3 regions of the Streptomyces rubradiris genome follow, and region 1 is predicted to be linked to each of the others. Evidence: riboswitches for the same ligand, from Rfam matches in the RefSeq annotation. Region 1 holds a riboswitch; each other region holds the start of a gene.
What was found. Region 1 has a riboswitch for cobalamin ahead of Srubr_RS25430 (ribonucleoside-diphosphate reductase subunit alpha). Riboswitches for the same ligand answer to the same signal wherever they lie in the genome.
Positions count from the first base shown of each region.

Region 2: it holds a riboswitch for cobalamin, as region 1 does, so the genes downstream of both, Srubr_RS06795 (cobalamin biosynthesis protein) here and Srubr_RS25430 (ribonucleoside-diphosphate reductase subunit alpha) in region 1, are expected to answer to the same signal.
Region 3: it holds a riboswitch for cobalamin, as region 1 does, so the genes downstream of both, Srubr_RS22380 (FecCD family ABC transporter permease) here and Srubr_RS25430 (ribonucleoside-diphosphate reductase subunit alpha) in region 1, are expected to answer to the same signal.

Region 1 covers NZ_BNEA01000015.1:2,787,678-2,792,426, forward strand. The annotation lists gene mctP (monocarboxylate uptake permease MctP) at 1-1,397, shown strand, start outside; gene Srubr_RS25425 (GNAT family N-acetyltransferase) at 1,599-2,105, shown strand; cobalamin riboswitch at 2,158-2,282, shown strand; gene Srubr_RS25430 (ribonucleoside-diphosphate reductase subunit alpha) at 2,405-4,749, shown strand, end outside.
Region 2 covers NZ_BNEA01000001.1:1,454,887-1,459,635, reverse strand. The annotation lists gene Srubr_RS06800 (cobyric acid synthase) at 1-822, opposite strand, end outside; gene Srubr_RS06795 (cobalamin biosynthesis protein) at 819-1,763, opposite strand; cobalamin riboswitch at 1,862-2,004, opposite strand; gene Srubr_RS06790 (hypothetical protein) at 2,163-2,384, opposite strand; gene Srubr_RS06785 (inorganic phosphate transporter) at 2,419-3,702, opposite strand; gene Srubr_RS06780 (lysozyme) at 3,846-4,580, opposite strand.
Region 3 covers NZ_BNEA01000015.1:2,067,540-2,072,288, reverse strand. The annotation lists gene Srubr_RS22390 (GNAT family N-acetyltransferase) at 1-19, opposite strand, end outside; gene tsaD (tRNA (adenosine(37)-N6)-threonylcarbamoyltransferase complex transferase subunit TsaD) at 16-1,065, opposite strand; cobalamin riboswitch at 1,348-1,482, shown strand; gene Srubr_RS22380 (FecCD family ABC transporter permease) at 1,616-2,644, shown strand; gene Srubr_RS22375 (ABC transporter ATP-binding protein) at 2,648-3,415, shown strand; gene Srubr_RS22370 (ABC transporter substrate-binding protein) at 3,425-4,423, shown strand.

The sequences.
Region 1 (4,749 bases):
CGGGCGCCTCCGGCTTCTTCGCGGTGCCGTACACGATCCTGGTGTACCCGCTGATCTTCACCTTCCTGCCCCGTCTGTGGTCGGTCTCGCACCGCCACGGGTACGTCACCACTTCCGACTTCGTGCGCGGCCGGTTCGGTTCCAAGGGCCTGTCGCTGGCGGTGGCGGTGACCGGCATCCTGGCGACGATGCCGTACATCGCGCTCCAGCTGGTCGGCATCCAGGCGGTGCTGGACGTGATGGGCGTCGGCGGCGGCGAGAACACCAACTGGTTCATCAAGGACCTGCCGTTGCTCATCGCCTTCGGTGTGCTGGCGGCCTACACCTACTCCTCCGGCCTGCGCGCCCCCGCGCTGATCGCGTTCGTCAAGGACACGCTGATCTACATCGTGATCGCGGTGGCGATCATCTACATCCCGATCAAGCTGGGTGGCTTCGACGACGTCTTCGCCAAGGCGGGGCAGGCGTTCGACCAGGTCAACCCGGCCACCGGCAAGCCGCGCGGGGCGCTCGCGCCGCCGGAGGCGGGCCAGTGGACGTACGCCACGCTGGCGCTCGGCTCGGCACTCGCGCTGTTCATGTACCCCCACTCGATCACCGCGACCCTGTCGTCCCGCAGCCGTGAGGTGATCCGCCGCAACACCACGATCCTGCCGCTGTACTCCCTGATGCTGGGTCTGCTGGCGCTGCTGGGCTTCATGGCGATCGCGGCCGGGGTGAAGGTCTCCAACGGCCAGCTCGCCATCCCGCAGCTGTTCGAGGACATGTTCCCGGACTGGTTCACCGGCGTGGCGTTCGCGGCGATCGGCATCGGCGCCCTGGTCCCGGCCGCGATCATGTCCATCGCGGCGGCCAACCTCTTCACCCGCAACATCTACAAGGACTTCATCAAGCCGAACGCGACGGCCGCGGAGGAGACCAAGGTCTCCAAGCTGGTCTCCCTGCTGGTGAAGGTCGGCGCCCTGGTGTTCGTCCTCACCATGGACAAGACCGTCGCCATCAACTTCCAGCTGCTGGGCGGCATCTGGATCCTGCAGACCTTCCCGGCCCTGGTCGGCGGCCTGTTCACCGGCTGGTTCCACCGTTGGGCGCTGCTGGCCGGCTGGGCGGTCGGCATGGTCTACGGCACGGCCGCCGCCTACGGGGTGGCCTCGCCCACGCAGAAGCACTTCGGCGGCTCCTCGAAGGAGATCCCCGGCATCGGCGAGATCGGTTACATCGGCCTGACGGCGTTCGTGCTGAACGTCCTGGTCACCGTGGTCCTGACGGTCGTCCTGAAGGCCGTGAAGGCCCCCGCGGGCATCGACGAGACCAAGCCGGAGGACTACACGGCGGACTCCGGCGACCCCGATGTCCAGGTGGAGCTTCCGCCGGCCACCGCGGGCAGCGCGCACTGACCCACGCGACATCCGCAGCGGGCCGCCGACAGCAGACGCGTCGGCGGCCCGCTGCCGTCGCCTGTCCGGCCCGCTGCCATACACCGGTCCGGGCGGGTGACGCGCGGCCCTCCCCGGCGGGGCACCCTGTGGAAACCGGCGGGGCACGCACCCTGTGGAAAACTTCGACGCCTTGTCGTACCCGTCCGGCACACTCGGCCCATGGACATCGTCATCCGGCCCGCCGCCCCTCCCGAGTACGCCGTCCTCGGCGAGATCACCGCACAGGCCTACCTCGGAGACGGCCTCCTGGACTTCGGCGAGAGCGACGCGTACCTGGGCGAGCTGAAGGACGTGGCGAAACGCGCCGCCGCCGCCGAGGTCCTCGTCGCCGTCGCGGACGACCGGCCGCTCGGCGGCGTCACCTTCGTCCCGTCCGGTGGCCCCATGGCGGACATAGCCCGCCCCGGCGAGGCGGAGATCCGCATGCTCGCGGTGGACCGCGCGGCCCGCGGCCGGGGCGCCGGCGAGGCGCTCGTCCGGGCCTGTATCGAGCGCGCGAGGGCCACGGAGGGCTGCACGGCCGTCGTCCTGTCCACCCAGCGCACCATGCGCACCGCCCACCGCATCTATGAACGGCTGGGATTCGTCCGCACACCCGAACGGGACTGGAATCCCGTGCCGGAGCTGGACGGCATCACGCTGCTCACCTACGAGTTGACGCTCTGACACCACCGGGACACAACATCTGGGGGTGACACGACAGCCCGGCACAAGATGTATGCTCATGCTCGCTGTCGCCGCAGGGGAATCCGGTGCGAATCCGGAACTGTCCCGCAACGGTGTACTTGTGCGTATCCGCGTACGAGCGTCAGTCCGAGGACCTGCCGACAGCGCACCCGGCCACCCGGCCGGTGTGCCCGACGTCCGGGCCTCGTGGAATGGGCCGGTGGACGCGAGAGCCGTCGCGCGCTCGTGCTGTCCCCTGCCCTCCGCCAGGCCCCGTGCCGAGCGAGGGAGACCCCCACGTGACCATCGCGCCAGCCGACCCGGCTTCGGTCAGCGGACCGGAGACCGACGCTCCCGGTACCGCGCTGCTGCGGACGCTGTCCGAGCTGACGGCCGATCTGCCCGACGCCGACCCCGGGCGGGTCGCCGCCGCCGCGCTGCGCGGCCGGTCCGCGCGGGCCGACGAGGCGGAGCTGCGCGAGCTGGCCACGGAGGCCGCCGCCGGCCTGATCGCCGAGGACCCCGCCTACTCGAAGCTGGCCGCCCGGCTGCTGACCCTCGCGATCCGGGCCGAGGCCGCCTCCCAGGGCGTGACCTCCTTCACCGGGTCGATCACGGTGGGTCATCGCGAGGGCCTGGTCGCCGACCGCACCGCCGAGTTCGTGCGCACCCACGCCGGACGGCTGGACGCGCTGGTGGACTCGGCCGTGGCGGAGGGCGCCGACGACCGCTTCGGCTACTTCGGCCTGCGCACCCTGCACAGCCGCTACCTGCTGCGCCACCCGATCACCCGCAAGGTCATCGAGACGCCCCAGCACTTCATGCTGCGCGTGGCCAGCGGCCTGGCCGAGGACGACACGGCCCGCTCCGTGGACGAGGTCGCCTCGCTCTACGGCCTGATGAGCCGCCTGGACTACCTGCCCTCCTCCCCCACCCTGTTCAACTCCGGCACCCGCCACCCCCAGATGTCGTCCTGCTACCTGCTGGACTCCCCGCTGGACGAGCTGGACTCCATCTACGGCCGCTACCACCAGGTCGCCCGGCTGTCGAAGCACGCCGGCGGCATCGGGCTGTCGTACTCCCGCATCCGCTCGCGCGGTTCGCTGATCCGGGGGACGAACGGGCACTCCAACGGGATCGTGCCGTTCCTGAAGACCCTGGACGCCTCGGTCGCCGCCGTGAACCAGGGCGGCCGGCGCAAGGGCGCCGCCGCCGTCTACCTGGAGACCTGGCACTCCGACATCGAGGAGTTCCTGGAGCTGCGCGACAACACCGGCGAGGACGCCCGCCGCACCCACAACCTCAACCTCGCCCACTGGATCCCCGACGAGTTCATGCGCCGGGTCAACGCCGACGCCCAGTGGTCCCTGTTCTCCCCCGCCGACGTCCCCCACCTCGTCGACCTGTGGGGCGAGGACTTCGACACCGCCTACCGCAAGGCCGAAGCCGCCGGCCTGGCCAAGAAGACCCTCCCCGCCCGGGAACTGTACGGCCGGATGATGCGCACCCTGGCCCAGACCGGCAACGGCTGGATGACCTTCAAGGACGCCGCCAACCGCACCGCCAACCAGACCGCCGAACCCGGCAACGTCATCCACTCCTCCAACCTCTGCACCGAGATCCTGGAGGTCACCAACGACGGCGAGACGGCCGTCTGCAACCTCGGCTCCATCAACCTCGGCGCCTTCGTCCGCGACGGCGACATCGACTGGGACCGCCTGGACGCCACCGTCCGCACCGCCGTCACCTTCCTCGACCGCGTCGTCGACATCAACTACTACCCCACCGAACAGGCCGGGCGTTCCAACGCCAAGTGGCGCCCGGTCGGGCTGGGCGCGATGGGCCTCCAGGACGTCTTCTTCAAGCTGCGGCTGCCGTTCGACTCGGCCGAGGCCAAGGCGCTGTCCACGCGCATCTCCGAGCGGATCATGCTGGCCGCCTACGAGACGTCCGCCGACCTCGCCGAGCGCAACGGCCCCCTGCCCGCCTGGGAGAAGACCCGCACGGCCCGGGGCGTGCTGCACCCCGACCATTACGGTGTCGAGTTCACCTGGCCCGAGCGCTGGGCGGCGCTGCGTGAGCGCATCGCCAGGACGGGCATGCGCAACTCGCTGCTGCTGGCGATCGCGCCGACGGCCACCATCGCGTCGATCGCGGGGGTGTACGAGTGCGTCGAGCCGCAGGTGTCGAACCTGTTCAAGCGCGAGACCCTGTCCGGCGAGTTCCTCCAGGTCAACTCCTACCTGGTGCAGGACCTGAAGGACCTCGGCGTCTGGGACGCCCGCACCCGCGAGGCACTGCGCGAGGCCAACGGCTCGGTGCAGGACTTCCAGTGGATCCCCGAGGACATCCGCGCCCTGTACCGCACGGCCTGGGAGATCCCCCAGCGCGGCCTGATCGACATGGCCGCCGCCCGCACCCCCTACCTCGACCAGGCGCAGTCGCTGAACCTGTTCATGGAGACGCCGACCATCGGCAAGCTCTCCTCGATGTACGCCTACGCCTGGAAATCGGGCCTGAAGACCACGTACTACCTGCGTTCGCGCCCCGCGACGCGCATCGCCCGCGCCGCCCAGGCGCAGCCCACCCTCCCCGCACAGGTCACCGCGGACCCCGAAGCGGTCGCCTGTTCCCTGGAAAACCC
Region 2 (4,749 bases), on a different contig from region 1:
GAAGTTGGACATCAGCGGGATCGCGCACACGGCGACGCGGAGCACGTCCTCGCCGACCGGGGGAGTGACGGCGGACTCCCGTACGGTGCCCCGCAGGGAGACGCGCAGTCCGTCCTCCTCGTCGATGCCGAGCCCGTGCCGGAAGGGCAGCACGCCGTAGGTCCGCCGCCCGGTGAGGCCGTGCAGCATCTCCAGGCCGGGTTCGAGCAGGCCGACGTCGCCGCGGAACTTGTTCACCAGGAATCCGGCGACGAGTTCCTGGTCCTCGGGGGAGAGCAGGGCGACCGTGCCGAAGAAGGACGCGAAGACGCCCCCGCGGTCGATGTCACCCACCACCAGCACCGGCAGCCGCGCGCCCCGCGCGATGCCCATGTTGACGATGTCGGTCCGCCGCAGGTTGATCTCGGCCGGGCTGCCCGCCCCCTCGCAGATCACCGCGTCATACGTGCCCCGCAGTTCGGCCAGGCAGTCCAGCACCGTGCCCAGCAGCCGCTGCTGGCGCCCGCCGTGGTAGCCGCGCGCGCTCAGCTCGCCCACCGGCTTGCCGAGCAGCACGACCTGGCTGCTCTGCTCGCCGCCGGGCTTGAGCAGCACCGGGTTCATCAGCGCGGTCGGCTCGATCCGGCAGGCCTGGGCCTGCATGGCCTGGGCGCGGCCGATCTCCGCGCCCTCCCGGGTCACGAACGAGTTCAGGGACATGTTCTGCGCCTTGAACGGCGCCACCTTCACGCCCTGGCGCGCCAGCCACCGGCAGATCCCGGCGGTCACGACGCTCTTGCCGGCGTCCGAGGTGGTGCCAGCCACGAGGAGACCACCGTTCACTTCCCACGTCCTTTCAGCAGTGCGCGCGCGGCGAGCGTGGTGCCGAGGGCGAGCAGGCCGACGCGGCGGGAGAGCCGTACCGCCCGGTCGATGTCGGTGACCCGGACCGGCCGTCCGCTGCCGCCGTTGAGTACGGGCCGGTGTTCGACCCGGCCGCCGTAGGAGAGCGTTCCGCCGAGCCGGACGCCGAGGGCGCCCGCGAAGGCGGCCTCCACGGGACCGGCGTTGGGGCTCGGGTGCTTGCGGGCGTCGGCCTTCCAGGCGCGCAGGGCGCCGCGCGGGTCGGGTCCGGCGACGGTGGCGAGTAGGGCGGTGAGCCGGGCGCCGGGCCAGCCGGCGACGTCGTCGAGGCGGGCGGAGGCCCAGCCGTAGCGGCGGTGCCGGGGCGACTTGTGACCCACCATCGCGTCCAGGGTGTTGACGGCCCGGAACCCGAGCAGCCCCGGCACCCCGGCCACGGCTCCCCACACCAGGGCGCCCACCACGGCGTCGGAGGTGTTCTCGGCGACCGACTCGACCACGGCCCGGGCCATCCCGTCGGCGTCCAGCGCCTGCGGGTCCCGGCCGCACAGGTGGGGCAGCCGGGCGCGGGCGGCCTCGGTGTCCCCGGCGGCCAGGGCGCGCCCGATCGCCTGGGCCTCGCGGGCGAGCGAGGTGCCGCCGACGACGGCCCAGGTGGCGGCGGCGGTCAGCGCGACGGAGGCGGTACCGGAGGGGCGTACGGCGCGTGCGGCCAGCGCCCCGAGCGCGACGGCGCCACCGGCGCATACGGCGGTGTGCACGGCGCCCCAGCCCCGGTGGTCGTGCCACAAGGCGCCTTCCACGGCCGTGGCCGCGCGGCCGAACGCGGCGACCGGGTGCCCGCGGCGGGGATCGCCGAGGAGCAGATCGCCGAGGACGCCGGCGGCGGCACCGTACGCGTATGTGCGGTCGGCACCCATCGGCTCAGCCGGCCGTGGGCACAGGGGCGTTCCTGGTACGGGTCCTTCGGCAGCCGAGCATGGCGATTCGTGTCCTCACTCAGGGTGTCCACGCCCTGGTTCGACGGATTCCGGCGGCGAGAGTTCCTGGCTCCCGGGGAGTTCTTCCCCGGTGACAGTGGCGGGACCGCGCCGGATTCGCACCGGCTTCCTCTGCTGCCGCCGTACATGGCCTGGGCAGTCCACCACGTGCCCGGAAGGGCCGTCAACTTGCCTTTGACCTGGGATGCCCGACTGTGCTGAGGCCCACATCGCCGGGGCGCCGGGCGGGTCTTCGGGGCCGCCGGGACATGCGTCCGCCCCGCCGGGTCCGGCGGGTGGGCCGGTCGGCGGGGCGGAGGCGGGATCGGGGGCCTGCGGTCAGGCCACGATCAGGTAGATGCCGTAGGCCACGGCCGCCGCGCAGGCGGCGAAGCAGGCGTAGGCGCCGGTGACGGCGAGCGCGGCGGAGCCGCCCTGGGCCGTGGTCCGCTCGCGGCGGGACAGTCCGTTGATGCCGAGGGTGAACAGGGCCACCAGGCCCACCGTGAACACGACGCTGACGCCCAGCACGGAGCCGAGGGCCGCCCAGTCGATCTTCATGCGGATTGCTTCCTTCAGTAACCGTGCGGGCGGGTCAGACCGTGGCGGCCGGCGGGGCGGCGGGGGCCGGTTCGGCGGCCGGGGCGGGGATCGTGGCCGTCAGGCCGGCGGTCCTCAGGTCGGCGGTGGCCGGGGCCGTCAGGCTGTCGGCGAGCGGCCCGGCGGGCGGCGGGGTGACCGCGGCGATGGCGGTGGTGACGACACCGGCCGGCTCGCCGGTCTCCTCGACCACGTTGGTGTGGTCCACGACCTCGCGGCGGGAGATCTTCCAGATGGCGGCGCTCGCGGCGACCAGGAAGACGGCGACGGCGGCGGTGCCCCAGTCACCGAGGTCGGTGACGGACTCGGCGCCCGCGCCGACCAGCGCGGCGGCCGGCAGGGTGAGCACCCAGGCGACGGCCATGCGGGTCGCGGTGGACCAGCGGACCACGCCGCCCTTGCGGCCGAGGCCCGCGCCCATCACCGAGCCGGAGACGACGTGGGTGGTGGAGAGGGAGAAGCCGAGGTGGGAGGAGGCCAGGATGGCGGTCGCGGCGCCGGTCTGGGCGGCGAAGCCCTGGCGCGGCTCCAGGTCGGTCAGGCCCTTGCCCATGGTGCGGATGATGCGCCAGCCGCCGATGTAGGTGCCGAGCGCGATGGCCAGGCCGGCGGAGAGGATCACCCAGGTGGGAGGGTTGGCGCCGGGGGCGAGGGAGCCGCCCGCGATCAGCGCGAGGGTGATGATGCCCATCGTCTTCTGGGCGTCATTGGTGCCGTGCGCGAGCGAGACCAGGCCGGCGGAGGCGATCTGGCCGACGCGGTAGCCCTTGCGGGTCGCCTCGGTGTCGCCGGTGCCGCCGACGCGGTAGGAGAGCCGGGTGGCCAGGAACGAGGCGAGGCCCGCCACGACCGGCGCGGCGACGGCGGGGAGCAGCACCTTGGTGACCAGGACGCCGCCGTGGACGCCGTCGAAGCCGGCGGAGGCGACGGTGGCGCCGACCAGGCCGCCCATCAGGGCGTGCGAGGAACTGGACGGCAGGCCCACCAGCCAGGTCAGCAGGTTCCAGAGGATCGCGCCGACCAGGGCGGCGAAGATGACCTCGGGCCGGATGCCGGTCTCGTCGACGAGACCCTTGGAGATCGTGTTCGCGACCTCCACGGAGAGGAAGGCGCCCGCGAGGTTGAGGACGGCGGACATGGTCACCGCGATCTTGGGCTTCAGGGCGCCTGTGGAGATGGTGGTGGCCATCGCGTTCGCGGTGTCGTGGAAACCGTTCGTGAAATCGAACGCGAGAGCGGTTACCACCACAATCGCGAGGATCAGCGAGAAGCTTTCCATTTACCCAGGCAATCGTTCGAGGTCGTTGGCTGGATGAACGTAGGCAACCTGGGTGAACGGAAGATGAACTGGGGCGGGCACGGCGGTGTCGGCAATCCCATACCCGGGTTCTGTTCCGCCCCTCCAGGTCGGACACCCCTTGGCTACCGGCCCCGCGCGAAGATCCGCAGCCGGTCCAGGGTGCCGTTGAAGAGATCCTGGTCACCCGGCAGCGTGCCCTTCGTGCGGTACTGCCAGAACGTCCAGTACCGCCAGCCGCCGGGCAGCGCCCCGGGCTTCGCGGTGCCGTGCCGGGCGATCCACAGCGGGTGGTTCTTCGAGAACGCCCGGCTGTTGCCGGTGCACAGCTTCCACCACTGGGTCGTCGTGTAGATCACCGGGCGGCGGCCGGTTCTGCGCCGGGTCTCGTCGCTGAACGAACGGATCCAGGCGACCATGCGCTTCTTGCTCAGTCCGTAGCACTGGCGCGAGCCGTAGGGGTTGTACTCGATGTCGAGCGCGGGCGGCAGAGTCCAGCCGTCCCCCCGCCAGCCGCCGCCGTGCTTCACGAAGTACGCGGCCTGCTTGGCGCCGGAGGACCGGTCGGGGCGGGCGAAGTGATACGCGCCCCGGATCATGCCGGCCTTGCGGGCGCCGGAGTACTGCTCGGTGAAGTAGGGGTTGCGGTAGCCGGTGGACTCGGTCGCCTTGACGTAGACGAACCGCGCCCCCTTCTTCCGCGCGTCCGGCCATTTCACGTGCCGCTGGTACGACGACACGTCATGGCCCTTGGGCGGCTTGGCGGCGGCGGTCGCGGGACCGGTGAGGGCGAGGACCGCCGCCACGGCCGCCGCGAGGACGCTCGCGCGGCGGCGGGCAAGGGTGGGTACACGGGCCATGCGGTTCCCCCGGGGTGGCGGACGACGGGCGCGCCGGCCCTCGCGGGCGGCGGCGCTCGTGGAGTGGGCAGGAGTGAGTCATTCAAGGTCCGCCGATCACGGCACTCTGGGCGATTTCAGGCGTTTCACACCGAAATCCCCCCGTTCGGCCTCACGGTTTCCGCCCCGG
Region 3 (4,749 bases), 720 kb from region 1:
CGACACGGATGTCCGTCACGCGGCCACCGCCGCGGTCGCCGTGGGATGCAGGGCCGCGTACTCCAGTGGCGCCGAGGGGTCGACGGACAGGTCCCAGGGCGCCGGTTCGGCCCCGGCCCGTACGAGGAGGTCGCCGACGGCGGCGATCATCGCGCCGTTGTCCGTGCACAACCGCGGCGGCGGCACCCGCAAGGTGATCCCGGCCGCCCGGCAGCGCTCCTCGGCCAGCGCCCGCACCCGCGAGTTCGCGGCGACCCCGCCGACGACGACCAGCGTGCCCACCCCGTGCTCCCGGCAGGCGGCGACGGCCTTGCGGGTCAGTACGTCGGCGACCGCCTCCTGCAGCGACGCGGCCCCGTCGTGGACGGGCAGTTCGCGCCCGCGGTGGGCTTCCGCCCAGCGGGCCGCCGCCGTTTTCAGCCCGGAGAAGGAGAAGTCGTAGGAGCCGGGGAGGGGGCGGGGGAAGTCGACGGCGCGTGGATCGCCGTCCCGGGCGGCCCGGTCGATGGCCGGGCCGCCGGGGTACGGCAGCCCGAAGACCCGCGCGACCTTGTCGAAGCACTCGCCGGCGGCGTCGTCCAGGGTGTCGCCGAGGTGGACGATCGGATCGCGGGCCAGGTCGCGCACGAGGAGCAGCGAGGTGTGGCCGCCGGAGACGATCAGGACCACGCACGGGTCGGGCAGCGGTCCGTGCTCCAGGGTGTCGGCGGCGGCGTGACCGGCGAGGTGGTGCACGCCGTGGAGCGGGACGCCCAGCGCGTAGGCGATGCCCTTCGCTCCCGCGAGGCCCACGTGCAGCGCGCCGGACAGGCCCGGGCCCGTGGTCACGGCGACCGCCCCGATGTCGGAGAGCCGCAGCCCGGCCTGGTCCAGCGCCTGGCGCACCACCGGGCGCAGGGCGTGCAGGTGGGCCCGGGACGCGATCTCGGGCACCACTCCGCCGAAGCGGGCGTGCTCGTCCATGCTCGACGCCACGGCGTGCCCGAGCAGGCGTCCGTCCCGGACGAGCCCCGCACCGGTCTCGTCACACGACGACTCGATCCCGAGGACGATCGGAGAGCCCATGCCCTCCCCTTCCCTTCCTGCAACAAAATAGTTATTGCAACCAGTGTGCAATAAGATCTCCCCGGACGTGAACCCGGTCCCGGCCGCACGGTGATCGCTTAGTAGAGTCCACTCCTGTCGCCCCCCGAACTCCGAGGTAGCCAGCAGTGACCCCCGCCCGGACCGCGTACGAGCCGAACACGTCCTCCGCACCGCGGAACGCCTCGGTGTGCCCCGACCGCGGCAGCCACCCGTACCCGCCGCAGCGGGGGCGCCATCGCCGCTGACCCAATACCCCGGGCCTGCATGACGTCAGGCCCTCGCCTCCCGTGGGGGAAGTCCGGTGAGAGACCGGCGCTGACCCGCAACGGTGTGCACGGAGCCGGATCCGACGGTTGTCGTGCGAGCCCGATCGCCTGCGGGGGCGTGACGACCCGTTGACTGCTCGCCGTGGACCGCGAGAGGGGTACCGGACGGCCGACCGCGGCCTTACGGGCTGATCCTGCTCGATGTCCAGCAGGCGGCCCGTTCGAAAGGCCCCCAGGTGCGCCGAGGTACGGCCCCCACCCGCATGCCCGTGTTGCCGCTCAGCCTGTCCCTGGCGCTGCTGCTCCTGCTGTCCCTCGTGACCGGGGTCGGGCTCGGCGCCGCCGGCGTCGGCTGGGCGGAGGTACCGCACTTCCTGTGGGCCGGACTCACCGGCGGGACCGTGCGGGCGCGGGACGCGGCCGCGTACACCATCGTCTGGGAGATCCGCCTGCCGCGGGTGCTGCTGGGGGCCGTGGTCGGAGCGGGGCTCGCGACCGTCGGGGTGGCCGTGCAGGCCATGGTGCGCAACGCGCTGGCCGATCCGTTCGTGCTCGGCATCTCCTCCGGCGCGGCGGTGGGCGCCAACGCCGTCATCCTCCTCGGCGCGTTCGCCGGGCTCGGCGTGTGGGCGCTGTCCGCCTCGGCGTTCGCCTCCGCCCTCGCCGCCATGGCGCTCGTGTACGCCGCGGCCCGCTCCTCGCACGGGCTGACGCCCCTGCGGCTGATCCTGACCGGCACGGCACTGGCGTACGGCTTCGAGGCCGTCACCACGGTCATGGTGTTCGGCGCGGCCCGGGGCGAGGCGGCCCGGTCCGCGATGATGTGGCTGCTGGGCAGCCTGGGCGGCGCCACCTGGGCCAGTCTCCCGCTCGCCGCCGTCGCGGTGGCTGCCGGATGGGCCTGGCTGCGGTGGCGGGCCGAGGCGCTCAACGCGCTCGCCATGGGGGACGAGACCGCGGCCGCGCTCGGCGTCGGGCCGGCCCGGCTGCGCCGGGAGCTGTTCCTCGTCACCGCGGCCGTGACCGGGACGGTGGTGGCGGTCAGCGGGGCCATCGGATTCGTCGGGCTGATGGTGCCGCACGTCACCCGGATGCTGGTCGGCGCCGACCACCGGCGGGTACTGGCGGTCGCCCCGCTCGCCGGGGCGGTGCTGCTGGTGTGGGCGGACGCGCTGTCCCGGCTGCTGTTCGCCCCCGCCGAGCTGCCGGTCGGAGTGATCACCGCGGTGGTCGGCGTGCCCGCGTTCCTGCTGCTGATGCGGCGGGGCGGCTACGCGTTCGGGGGGCGCTGAGCGATGCGACTCGACATCGAGGACGTCACGATCGAGGCGGCCGGACTCCGGCTGGTCGAGCACATCGACCTCACCGTGGGCAGCGGGGCGTTCGCCGGACTCGTCGGTCCCAACGGCAGCGGCAAGTCGACCCTGCTGCGCTCCCTGTACCGGGCGCTGCGGCCGGCCGGGGGAGCGGTACGGCTGGACGGGGACGACCTGCACGCCATGGACGCGCGGGCCGCCGCCCGCGTGCTGGCCGCGCTGCCCCAGGAGTCCTCGGCCGAGTTCGACTTCACCGTCGCCGAGGTGGTCGCCATGGGGCGGCTGCCGCACCAGGGCCGCACGGCCGCCTCGGACCGGGAGATCTGCGCCCGGGCGATGGCCCGCACCGGCGTCGCCCACCTCGCCGGCCGCGGCTTCCTCGGCCTGTCCGGCGGCGAGAAGCAACGGGTCCTCATCGCCCGTGCCCTGGCCCAGCAGCCGAGGGTCCTGGTCCTCGACGAGCCCACCAACCACCTCGACATCGCCCACCAGCTGGACGTGCTGTCCCTGGTCCGCGCCAGCGGCCTGACCGTGCTGGCCGCGCTGCACGACCTCAACCTGGCGGCGGCCCACTGCGACGTGCTGTACGTCCTCGACGGCGGCCGGATCGTCGCCTCCGGTCCCCCCGGGGAGGTCCTCCGACCCGCCTTGCTGGCCGAGGTGTTCGGCGTGCGGGCGCACACCGTCCGGCACCCGGAGACGGACGCCGTCCAGCTCCTGTTCGACCTGCTCCCGCCCACTGCCTGAAGGATGCCCATGCGCAAGCAGCTACTTGCCACCGCCCTCTGTCTGGCCGCGACCGCCACCGGATGCGGCGCCACGGTGGAGCCGGCCGAGGACGCGAAACCCTCCTCCTCCATCACCCTGACCAACTGCGGTCGCCAGGTGACGTACGACAAGGTCCCCGAGCGGGTCGTCACCAACGATGTCGGCATCACGGAGCTGATGTTCGCCCTCGGTCTGGAGGACCGCATGGCCGGCTTCGCCATGCCCGACGACAAGGGCGACCTGCGCGGCGTGCCCTGGAAGGACGGCTACGACAAGGTCAAGTGGCTGTCCAAGGACCAGCTCACCAAGGAGAACGTCCTCGACGCCCGCGCCGACCTCGTCTTCGCCGGCTGGAACTACGGCTTCCGCGAGGACGGCGGCTTCACCCCCGACGCGCTGAAGAAGCTCGGCATCCCCTCGTACATCCTCACCGAGTCCTGCCACAACGGTCGTACGAAGTCCTCCCGCGGCATCATGCCGCCCCTGGACGCCCTGTACACCGACCTCACCAACCTCGGCAGGCTCTTCGGCGTCCAGAAGCGCGCGGCCGCTCTGATCGCCGACTTCAAGAAACAGGTCGCGGACGTGCGGGCGAAGGCACCCAAGGGCTCCGACCGTCCTTCCGTCTTCCTCTACGACAGCGGCCAGGACACACCCTTCACCTCCGGCCGCTACGCCGCCCCGGAACAGATCATCACCGAGGCCGGTGGCGTCAACGTCATGCACGACGTGGCGGACTCATGGACCACCGTCGGCTGGGAGAGCGTCGTACAGCGCGACCCGGACGTCATCGTCATCTGCGACTACGGCGACGTCGGCGCCGAGCAGAAGAAGCGGTTCCTGCTCTCCTACGCCCCGTTGCGCGACGTCTCGGCCGTCAAGCACCGGCGCATCATCTCCCTGGACTACGCAGACCTGGTCGAAAGCCCCCGCAACCCATCGGCGATCGCCCGCCTCGGCGCGTACCTGCGGACCGTCGATTCCTGACGCACCGCCGAGCCGCCGAGCACCGGGACCGGGATGTCCGGCTTCCGCCGTGCGGCCCGCCGGTTCATCAGCCGACGGGCAGGCGGCCCCGCCCGGGCCGCCGGGGCGAGGTAGACGTCTGCCTTCGCCAACTCGGCGGCGGTCCCGCAGGCGGTGGAGGGGGCACGGTCTGCCGAAGCCGCTCGTACGCGCGACCTGGCGGAGCAGGCCCGAGGCCCACCATGTGGAGGCCGCGGCCGAAAATCCGGCGCGCCCCCGGGGGGACGCTGGCAGAGTGGCACCGGCTCCGGTCACGACCGTGCGGGTTGGCACGTAGGGCAGGGAAG